3 linked regions of the Persicobacter psychrovividus genome follow. The protein of the gene in region 2 binds, or shares a complex with, the protein of the main gene of each other region. Links are inferred from orthologs where the notes say so. Each region holds a gene or a part of one and is shown on either strand. Other genes may lie near its edges.

Evidence for each region. The genes of interacting proteins can lie anywhere in the genome.
Region 1: the proteins of accD (region 2) and accC are in contact, whole or in part, in a solved structure (PDB 8UXZ), measured with the Escherichia coli proteins. The link is inferred for Persicobacter psychrovividus from one-to-one orthologs.
Region 3: the proteins of accD (region 2) and accB are in contact, whole or in part, in a solved structure (PDB 8UXZ), measured with the Escherichia coli proteins. The link is inferred for Persicobacter psychrovividus from one-to-one orthologs.

What each region holds. Positions count from the first base shown.
Region 1 is NZ_AP025292.1:1,004,639-1,007,627, reverse strand. It holds accC (acetyl-CoA carboxylase biotin carboxylase subunit), read right to left. Parts: upstream 2,176-2,989; coding sequence 826-2,175; downstream 1-825. Other genes in the region: efp (elongation factor P), read right to left, coding at 2,779-2,989; accB (acetyl-CoA carboxylase biotin carboxyl carrier protein), read right to left, coding at 2,283-2,771; AABK40_RS04635 (sensor histidine kinase), read right to left, coding at 1-8. UniProt on the Escherichia coli protein: This protein is a component of the acetyl coenzyme A carboxylase complex; first, biotin carboxylase catalyzes the carboxylation of the carrier protein and then the transcarboxylase transfers the carboxyl group to form malonyl-CoA.
Region 2 is NZ_AP025292.1:2,926,131-2,931,280, forward strand. Bases 1,115-4,003 are described here. They hold accD (acetyl-CoA carboxylase, carboxyltransferase subunit beta), read left to right. Parts: upstream 1,115-2,083; coding sequence 2,084-2,923; downstream 2,924-4,003. Other genes in these bases: AABK40_RS12615 (GAF domain-containing protein), read left to right, coding at 1,115-1,885; nqrF (NADH:ubiquinone reductase (Na(+)-transporting) subunit F), read left to right, coding at 3,115-4,003. Outside these bases: more of AABK40_RS12615, read left to right, coding at 1-1,114; more of nqrF, read left to right, coding at 4,004-4,410; AABK40_RS12630 (formimidoylglutamase), read left to right, coding at 4,569-5,150.
Region 3 is NZ_AP025292.1:1,003,851-1,006,600, reverse strand. It holds accB (acetyl-CoA carboxylase biotin carboxyl carrier protein), read right to left. Parts: upstream 1,745-2,750; coding sequence 1,256-1,744; downstream 1-1,255. Other genes in the region: AABK40_RS04615 (beta-ketoacyl-ACP synthase III), read right to left, coding at 2,442-2,750; efp (elongation factor P), read right to left, coding at 1,752-2,318; accC (acetyl-CoA carboxylase biotin carboxylase subunit), read right to left, coding at 1-1,148. UniProt on the Escherichia coli protein: This protein is a component of the acetyl coenzyme A carboxylase complex; first, biotin carboxylase catalyzes the carboxylation of the carrier protein and then the transcarboxylase transfers the carboxyl group to form malonyl-CoA.

The sequences.
Region 1 (2,989 bases), 1.9 Mb from region 2 along the record:
TGCTTCATGATTTAAAGATACATGGATGCTACTATTCTTTCCAAAAAAATCAATGAATGGCAGTTTTTGGTCAATGAAGAAATATTTATTACCCACAGGTTTCTTTGAAGAGGTTTATACAAAGGTCGATTACAAATCAATAGAGTGCATAAGACCTTCAGGGAGTCTATCGCGTGACTCTGTCTCGTGATAGGAAAATTCAGGTAAGCGCTATCAGGGGCTGTTACACAACCATAACCTGATTTTATATCACGAAATTTTATTTGGCCACTGTACGGGCAGACCCAATGTCATTAAGTTAAGGATTTTGAGGGACACAGGTCTAAATTTGAAATGCTCGTAGAGGCGTTATTCTTAACGACTCACGTAACAATTTGAATAAATCTAAGAGGAAACCTATAAAATCACCATTGAATTAGACGTTAAAAATAACGTCTCTACAGGATAATGCGCTTAACTTAATGACATTGCGGGCAGACCTGTGTGTCTGCCCAAATCATCATAAATTTTGTATCGTTTGGATACACACACGGGTGCATCCGTACAGCTCACGAAATAATCTTTTGTGCTAAATCCATAGAACTGAGTTGTGCGACAGCCCCTGATGGCAAAAGTGTTTACCCTCCTACTGTGATGCACTCAAATCAATATCCAAAATAAAAAAATCACGGCAACCCTCTAAATCAAGGTAATCATGGATTATAATTCCTTACAACATGATCTTAAAAACAAAAAAACCGATAAGCAGGAGCCTATCGGTTTAAATTATTTATAATATTTTAGGTCAGGCGCATAAGCCAGGCCCTACCATATTTGCTATTTTGTTTAATCTTTCAAAGATTCGAAGTCGAAATCCTCCAAAAACTTGGTGGTGAAATGTCCCGTCTTGAAGGTCGGGTCATCCATCAGCTTGAGGTGGAAAGGAATCGTTGTTTTGATCCCTTCGATGACAAACTCCTGCAATGCACGCTTCATACGAATAATGGCGCGCTCACGGGTTTGTGCCGTAACGATCAATTTGGCGATCATCGAATCGTAGTTTGGTGGAATGGTGTAGCCAGCATAAACATGCGAGTCCACACGTACACCACGTCCGCCAGGGAAATGAAGGTTGGTGATTTTTCCAGGTGACGGACGGAAGTCACGGCCTGGATCCTCAGCATTGATTCGACACTCCATAGACACGCGCTCAGGGTAACGATCGGAAGCCGAAACTGGCTGACCTGCCGCCATTTTGATCTGATCTTTGATCAAATCCACTCCAGTTACCTCTTCAGTAATAGGGTGTTCCACCTGAATACGGGTGTTCATCTCCATGAAGTAGAAATCTCCATGCTTGTCCACCAAAAACTCTACCGTACCTGCGCCTTCGTACTTCACCGCCTCTGCAGCTTTCACTGCCGAACGGCCCATACGCTCACGCAAATCCTGATCCAAAGCCGGAGAAGGGGTTTCCTCTACCAACTTCTGGTGACGACGCTGAATGGAACAATCACGCTCAGAAAGGTGAATCGCTCTTCCCGTGCTGTCGCCTAAAACCTGGATTTCCACATGGCGAGGCTCTTCAATGAATTTCTCCAAATAAAGGCCGTCATTACCAAAGGCTGCCGCAGATTCGCGGCGGGCATCGTGCCATCCTTTTACAAACTCATCGTCGTTGTTGGCCAGGCGCATTCCGCGTCCGCCACCACCGGCGGTAGCTTTAAGGATTACAGGGTAACCCATTTCTTTGGCCAATCCAAGACCTTGCTCTACAGAATCCAACAGGCCTTCAGAACCAGGAATGGTCGGTACACCTGCGGCTTTCATAGTCGCTTTGGCGGTTGCTTTATCGCCCATCCCCTGAATCATTTCAGGAGAAGCACCGATAAATTTAATATCATAATCACGACAGATCTGGCTGAATTCTGCATTTTCAGACAAGAATCCATAACCTGGGTGAATAGCATCTGCATTGGTAATTTCCGCCGCAGAGATAATATTCTGAATTTTCAGATAAGAAGCGTTCGATGGTGCAGGACCGATACATACCGCTTCGTCTGCAAATTTCACATGTAAACTTTCCTTATCAGCAGTAGAATAAACTGCAACCGTTTTGATGCCCATCTCGCGACAGGTGCGAATCACACGCATGGCGATTTCGCCGCGATTGGCAATCAGAATTTTCTTAAACACGATGATTGAATTTAAGGTCAATAAAAATGTCCGACATTGGGTACCCAAAAATCAGCAGGGCGCACCAGTGAATAAAAAAAGCCCAAACCGTAGTCCAGGCTTTTAAATTATTTCGTCGGATCTACCAAGAAAAGTGGGGTATCAAACTCTACAGGAGTAGCGTCGTCTACCAAAATTTCTACGATTGTACCGCTTACTTCAGATTCAATCTCATTGAAAAGCTTCATGGCCTCAATGATACATACCGTCTGACCTGCCGAAATCTTGTCACCTACATTCGCGAAGGCTGGAGATTCTGGATTGGCAGACTTGTAAAAAGTACCAATCATTGGTGCTTTAATCGTTACCAAATTAGCATTGGTCTCTGCTGCTGGCGCTGCTGCCGGCGCAGGAGTTGAGGCTGGTACCTGGGACACTACGGGTGCTGGAGCGGCTGCCGGCGCAGCTGCTGCTGCAGCGACGGTTTCTACTACGCGAGTAGGTTGCTCTGGCTCACGAACGACAGAAATTTTAAATTCTTCCGTTTCAATTTTTACCTCGTTAAGTCCTGACTTAGAGATAAAGTCAATCAGGCTTTTAATCTCTGATGGTTTCATAGGGTTATTATACTTTTACACGTTCCACATACGATCTCGTACGCGTATCGACTTTTATCGTATCCCCTTGGTTAATGAATAGGGGTACTTGAATTTCAGCACCAGTTTCCATGGTGGCTGGTTTAGTAGCATTTGTCGCGGTATCGCCTTTAATACCTGGCTCAGTGTAAGTTACCTCCAAAACCACATGAGCAGCAAGCTCACAAAGCAATGGACGC
Region 2 (5,150 bases):
AATGATGCGTGCTTTAGCCAACAGTATGAATGACCTGATTACTGAAGATGGCGACCTGAAGAACGAACAACAACTCGACCTGCTGCTGAATTCATTCTACAAAAGAAATAAAAACCTCCTGGCCGCTTATTATATTCTCGAACTGGAGGCAATCCGGCCAAGCTGGCCAAAAACCCACGGACGATACATCAGCCTGGTACAGTCACAAAATGGCACACTATCGAGCCTTAAAGCCACCCTCGACACCGGCAACATCGCCAACCCAACCAGCTATTATTATCAGACCAAGCAACACCCCGAAGAAGTTTTAGCGGAACCGTATCAGGACCTGCTGAACGATCAGCTGAAAGGTTTACTGATGAGTTCTCAGGCGGCACCATTAGTGCTGCCTTCCGGAAAATTCGCTGGAATTGTAGCCTCTGACCTCGACTTGGGCAACTTTGCCAAACTCGTTAAAAATATTCAGCCATACCCTGGCGCTGAGGCGTATTTACTTTCCAATGAAGGTACTATTGTAGGCCACCCTGACGAATCAAAAATTGGTTTATCCTTGTCTGAAATTGCCGACAATCTCCCTGCCGACGTTCAGCTAATCGACAAAATATCTACCGGAGAATCTTTCAACTACTCCATAGAAGATGGCGCCACACCATATTTCATTACTTTTGTGCCCATTACCCCTGCAGGGACCCACAAATCTTGGAGCCTTGCACTGAAGATTCCCCTGTCTATTTTTGTAAGCCGTGCAGAGGCCCTGACTAAAGACGCCTCCATCATGATGATGTTTGGGTTGGTCTTTTTGATCGTCTTTATGTTCATTTTAGCACATTTTGTTACTTCCCCAATCAAGCAAACAACCCACGCTTTACAGCAATTGGCCGACGGAGAAGTGGACAGCATTGAAAAGCTGAACATCAAATCAAGAGATGAAGCACAAATGATGGGAGAGTCGCTTAATCAGCTTATTGACCGACTGAAGGAAGTTTCCTCTTTTGCCAAAGAAATCGGTAATAACAACCTCGAGGTAACAATTAACCCCAAAAGTAATAAGGACTCCATGGGCAATGCGCTGATGGGGATGAAAGACAGCCTGCAATCGGCACATATTCAGGAACAGGAAAGAAAAAAAGAAGAAAAACAACGCAGCTGGGCAAACACTGGGGTTGCCAGGTTTAGTGAAATTACCCGCGACACCTCCAAAGGCATTGAGGAAATGTCGCAAGAGGTTGTGGCCGAACTGGTGAAATATACTGAAGCCAATCAGGCGGGACTGTTTCTGCTGGAGGAGGAAAATCGCGACCACCCTGTCCTGGAACTTAAAGCCTGCCTGGCTTACGACCGCAAGAAATTTCTGGAAAAGGAAATCATGATTGGTGAAGGCGTTGCTGGCAGATGTTTTCAGGAACAGGAAACGATCTATATGACGGATTTGCCACAAAACTACCTTGAGATTACCTCAGGGCTCGGCGCCGCCACGCCTACAAACCTTTTGGTGGTACCGCTGAAAGTTAATGACAATATCTATGGGGTACTTGAAATCGCTTCTTTCACAAAATTCGAAGCCTACAAAATTGAGTTTATTGAAAGGCTATGTGAAAACTTCGCCTCAGTAATCAATACCCTTCGCATCAATCAAAAAACACAGTATTTACTCGAGGAGGCGCAAATGCAAGGAGAGCAACTCCGGGCACAGGAAGAGGAGATGAGACAAAATATGGAGGAACTCCAGGCTACGCAGGAAGATGCCGCCCGCCGCGAAGAGGACCTCGGCCAAAAAGTCAGCGAATACAAAGCGCAAGCGGAGAAAGCTGCCGCCATGGTGGAATTGCTGCGAACGGAAATGAAATCGGTTCAAAAGAATCAGTCCGCTCATCAGCAAGGATAAGATTTTAATTATCAACTCATTAAACAGGCTCGCTGTGCAATCCCGCTCAGTGGGAATGATAAAAACTATTGTTTAAACAAAATAAGTAAATATATTTGTATTCATTTAAGGGCTTAGTTTCCATTTTTTGCGATTGTTAAGCCCTTGATTATTTGCCAATTTGTATCTTACTATAAGAAAATAAAACCCACATAAATTATGTCTTGGTTTCAAAGAACGGATAAAGGGATCAAAACCTCGACCAAAGATAAAATGGATGCTCCAGAAGGTCTATGGTATAAAACCCCTTCGGGATCTATTATCCACATGAGAGAGCTCAAAGCAAACGCCTATGTTTGCCCTGAAGATGGCTACCATGTGCGTATTGGTTCAAAAGAGTATTTTGAGATCTTATTCGATAATAATGAGTTTAAAGAGCTGGACAAAAACCTGAGCTCTGGCGACCCGCTAAATTTCGTGGACAGTAAGCCTTACCCTAAGCGCATCAAAAGCGTGCAGGAGAAAACCAACCTTGTTGATGCTTGCCGTACGGGAGTAGGTAAAATGAACCAATTAGAGGTCGTGATCGCCTGCATGGATTTCAGCTTTATTGGTGGGTCTATGGGGTCTGTTGTTGGTGAAAAAATCAGCCGAGCGATCGACTACGCCCTCAAGCATAAAATCCCTTTCATCATGATCTCCAAATCTGGTGGTGCACGAATGATGGAAGCTGGTTACTCATTAATGCAGATGGCCAAAACATCGGCAAAACTGCACTTACTTGCTGAGGCGAAAGTGCCTTATGTAAGTTACCTGACGGACCCAACAACGGGTGGGGTAACGGCTTCTTATGCTATGCTCGGAGACTTCAACATTTCTGAACCAGGCGCATTGATCGGATTTGCTGGCCCACGTGTTATCCGCGAAACCATTGGCCGCGATCTGCCGGAAGGTTTCCAGAGTGCTGAATTTGTACTCGAACACGGATTTCTTGATTTTATCGTTGATCGTCGCCACGTAAAACAGCGACTTTCATCATTACTGAAAATGATTAAGTAATTGTTAAAACACTAACAATTATTACCTATATAAAAGATGAAGATTTTGACAATTGTTGAAAATCTTCATCTTTTTTCGTTTTTCAGGGAAATTAACATTCAAATTAATGTTCCCTTTTTAAAGACAATATTATATTTGTGGGGCTTGCCTGAAGGCAGGCAAATTATCATTTATCAAATCATTTAAGTACGATGACAGGTATTATTTTAGCTGGTGTTATCGCCTTTACTGTGCTGATCCTTGTATTGGTATTTGTGCTTCTTTTTGCACAATCTCAACTGGTACAATCGGGTCCGGTGAAAATCATGATCAATGGTGAAAAAGAATTGACTACCGCTGCGGGGTCAACACTTCTTTCAACCATGAGTTCTGAAAAGATTTTCTTGCCATCAGCATGTGGTGGGGGAGGAACTTGCGCAATGTGTAAGTGCCAGGTAACAGCAGGCGGTGGAGACGTTCTTCCTACAGAAGAAGGCCACCTTTCAAGAGCTGAGAAAGCAGATAACGTTCGTTTGGCTTGCCAGGTGAAGGTTAAAAACGATATGGAGATTCACATTCCTGAAGAAATCTTTGGTATTAAGAAATGGGAATGCGAGGTTATCTCTAACTATAACGTTTCAACCTTTATTAAAGAATTCAAAGTTCGCCTTCCTGAAGGAGAGCACATGGACTTTGAAGCTGGTGGGTACATTCAGATTGACGTTCCAGAAATCACCGTTGAGTTCAAGAACATGGACATCACTCCTCACCCAGAACTTGGGCACCCGAATGATGTTTACCAGTCGGATTGGGATCACTTCGGACTTTGGGACTTGAAAATGGTGAATGATGAGCCAATTTACCGTGCTTATTCTATGGCCAACCACCCAGGCGAGGGAGATATCGTGATGCTGAACATCCGTATCGCTACTCCTCCATGGGATCGCGCAAACAACACCTGGATGAAAGTTAATCCGGGAATCTGTTCTTCTTATGTGTTCTCGCGTAAGCCAGGAGACAAAGTGATGGTATCAGGACCTTACGGTGAGTTTGCCATTAATTACACGGACCGCGAGATGGTTTACATCGGTGGTGGTGCAGGTATGGCGCCATTGCGTGCACAGATCTTCCACCTTTTCCACACGGAAAAAACCAACCGTAAAGTTTCTTACTGGTATGGTGGACGTTCTAAAAAGGAATTGTTCTACCTGGATCACTTTGAAAAAATTGAGCAGGAGTTTCCAAATTTCAAAATGAACATCGCCCTTTCTGAGCCATTACCAGAAGATAACTGGAAAGTGAAGAAAGATATGGAAGATGAAGGTGACGGCTTTACAGGCTTCATTCACCAGGCATTGTTGGACAACTACCTCAGCAAGCACGACGAGCCAGAAGATATCGAATATTACCTATGTGGACCTCCAATGATGAACGCAGCGGTATTGAAGATGTTGGATGACATGGGTGTACCTGAAGAGAACATCCGCTTTGACGACTTCGGAGGATAATACTTCGCTTTAAGATCATATTAAGGGCTATTGCTGATTTCAGCAATGGCCCTTTTTTTATGGGCTCAGCCCAGCTGCGCTCCAAAATTTTCCGCTTCAGCTTATGCATCTAAAAAGCATTATTTGTACCTTCCCCCTTGCACTATACCCCGTTCGTCATGTTGAATTTTGAGCTTTTCCTCTCGCCCATCAGTGAGTTGTTTTTTAAAGAAATCTCCTGGCCAAAAAATGGCACCATCAGCCAGTCGCAAATTTTCAGGACACACCTGCCAAGCCTTGAAAATGTGGATATGGCCATTGTTGGCCTCAAGGATAATGGCGGCAACGACGAAAATGACGGCGTTAAGCAGGCCGCCATGGAAATCCGCAAGAAACTCTATCAGCTGCACTGTGGCACCCCGCCATATCGTATCGCTGACCTCGGTAACATCCGTAATGGTATTGATGCTGAAGAAACCCGTGGCCGCCTTCGGGAAGTCTGCACCATGCTGATCCAGCACCAGATCATCCCAATTATTATCGGTGGCTCACATGATTTCACCATCGGCCAATACCAGGGCTACAAGAACCTCCAGCAGCCGGTAAATTTGCTCAACATAGATGCCTACCTCGATTTGCTCACCGACGAGGAGCAGCCATTTAACAGGCGATTTCTCAAAAATTTACTGCTTCAGGACCCCAGTACCCTGCAGCATTATATCCACCTCGGTTTCCAGTCTTACCTGTGCGATCCCGACGAC
Region 3 (2,750 bases), 1.9 Mb from region 2 along the record:
ATCGAATCGTAGTTTGGTGGAATGGTGTAGCCAGCATAAACATGCGAGTCCACACGTACACCACGTCCGCCAGGGAAATGAAGGTTGGTGATTTTTCCAGGTGACGGACGGAAGTCACGGCCTGGATCCTCAGCATTGATTCGACACTCCATAGACACGCGCTCAGGGTAACGATCGGAAGCCGAAACTGGCTGACCTGCCGCCATTTTGATCTGATCTTTGATCAAATCCACTCCAGTTACCTCTTCAGTAATAGGGTGTTCCACCTGAATACGGGTGTTCATCTCCATGAAGTAGAAATCTCCATGCTTGTCCACCAAAAACTCTACCGTACCTGCGCCTTCGTACTTCACCGCCTCTGCAGCTTTCACTGCCGAACGGCCCATACGCTCACGCAAATCCTGATCCAAAGCCGGAGAAGGGGTTTCCTCTACCAACTTCTGGTGACGACGCTGAATGGAACAATCACGCTCAGAAAGGTGAATCGCTCTTCCCGTGCTGTCGCCTAAAACCTGGATTTCCACATGGCGAGGCTCTTCAATGAATTTCTCCAAATAAAGGCCGTCATTACCAAAGGCTGCCGCAGATTCGCGGCGGGCATCGTGCCATCCTTTTACAAACTCATCGTCGTTGTTGGCCAGGCGCATTCCGCGTCCGCCACCACCGGCGGTAGCTTTAAGGATTACAGGGTAACCCATTTCTTTGGCCAATCCAAGACCTTGCTCTACAGAATCCAACAGGCCTTCAGAACCAGGAATGGTCGGTACACCTGCGGCTTTCATAGTCGCTTTGGCGGTTGCTTTATCGCCCATCCCCTGAATCATTTCAGGAGAAGCACCGATAAATTTAATATCATAATCACGACAGATCTGGCTGAATTCTGCATTTTCAGACAAGAATCCATAACCTGGGTGAATAGCATCTGCATTGGTAATTTCCGCCGCAGAGATAATATTCTGAATTTTCAGATAAGAAGCGTTCGATGGTGCAGGACCGATACATACCGCTTCGTCTGCAAATTTCACATGTAAACTTTCCTTATCAGCAGTAGAATAAACTGCAACCGTTTTGATGCCCATCTCGCGACAGGTGCGAATCACACGCATGGCGATTTCGCCGCGATTGGCAATCAGAATTTTCTTAAACACGATGATTGAATTTAAGGTCAATAAAAATGTCCGACATTGGGTACCCAAAAATCAGCAGGGCGCACCAGTGAATAAAAAAAGCCCAAACCGTAGTCCAGGCTTTTAAATTATTTCGTCGGATCTACCAAGAAAAGTGGGGTATCAAACTCTACAGGAGTAGCGTCGTCTACCAAAATTTCTACGATTGTACCGCTTACTTCAGATTCAATCTCATTGAAAAGCTTCATGGCCTCAATGATACATACCGTCTGACCTGCCGAAATCTTGTCACCTACATTCGCGAAGGCTGGAGATTCTGGATTGGCAGACTTGTAAAAAGTACCAATCATTGGTGCTTTAATCGTTACCAAATTAGCATTGGTCTCTGCTGCTGGCGCTGCTGCCGGCGCAGGAGTTGAGGCTGGTACCTGGGACACTACGGGTGCTGGAGCGGCTGCCGGCGCAGCTGCTGCTGCAGCGACGGTTTCTACTACGCGAGTAGGTTGCTCTGGCTCACGAACGACAGAAATTTTAAATTCTTCCGTTTCAATTTTTACCTCGTTAAGTCCTGACTTAGAGATAAAGTCAATCAGGCTTTTAATCTCTGATGGTTTCATAGGGTTATTATACTTTTACACGTTCCACATACGATCTCGTACGCGTATCGACTTTTATCGTATCCCCTTGGTTAATGAATAGGGGTACTTGAATTTCAGCACCAGTTTCCATGGTGGCTGGTTTAGTAGCATTTGTCGCGGTATCGCCTTTAATACCTGGCTCAGTGTAAGTTACCTCCAAAACCACATGAGCAGCAAGCTCACAAAGCAATGGACGCTCTTCCTCAGCCAAGAATAAAATCTCTACCATTTCGCCTTCTTTCATCAAGTCGGCATTATCTACAGACTCTACTGGAAGATTTACAGACTCCCAAGTATTGGTGTCCATAAAGTTCAAACCGAAATCATCGGTGTAAGAAAATTGGTGCTGACGACGCTCAATACGTACTGGATCAATTTTATGACCAGAAGAGAACGTATTATCGATCGTCTTTCCTGTCACTACATTTTTCATCTTCGTACGTACGAAAGCTGGGCCTTTCCCTGGCTTAACGTGCTGGAAATCAGTAATAATGTATAATCCAGATTTGAATTTAATACATAATCCGTTTTTAATATCAGCGGTAGTTGCCATTATTTATATCTTAAATTTTCTAATAGTTTCTTTCTAAGTAAGGAAACTCACCATTCATACACCTATTTCTCAACGGCGCATAAAAGTAAGGTTTATCCTTTATTTCAGCAAAATAGAAGCCAATTATTTTGAATCGTACCCCCATTTAAGGTAAACTGACCCCCAGGTGAAGCCGCCACCGAAGGCTGCAAGAATCAGGTTGTCACCCTTTTTGAGTTTCTTCTCATAATCCCACAAACACAAAGGAATAGTGGCGTTGGTGGTATTGCCGTAGCGGTCGATGTTCATCATCACCTTCTCCACTGGCAAACCTACACGGCGGCGAGTGGCATCAATGATTCGCAAGTTGGCCTGATGAGGCACCAGGTAAGAGATTTCTTCAGGAGCAAGCTGGTTGCGCTCAACAATCTCGGCAGAAACATCAGCCATTTT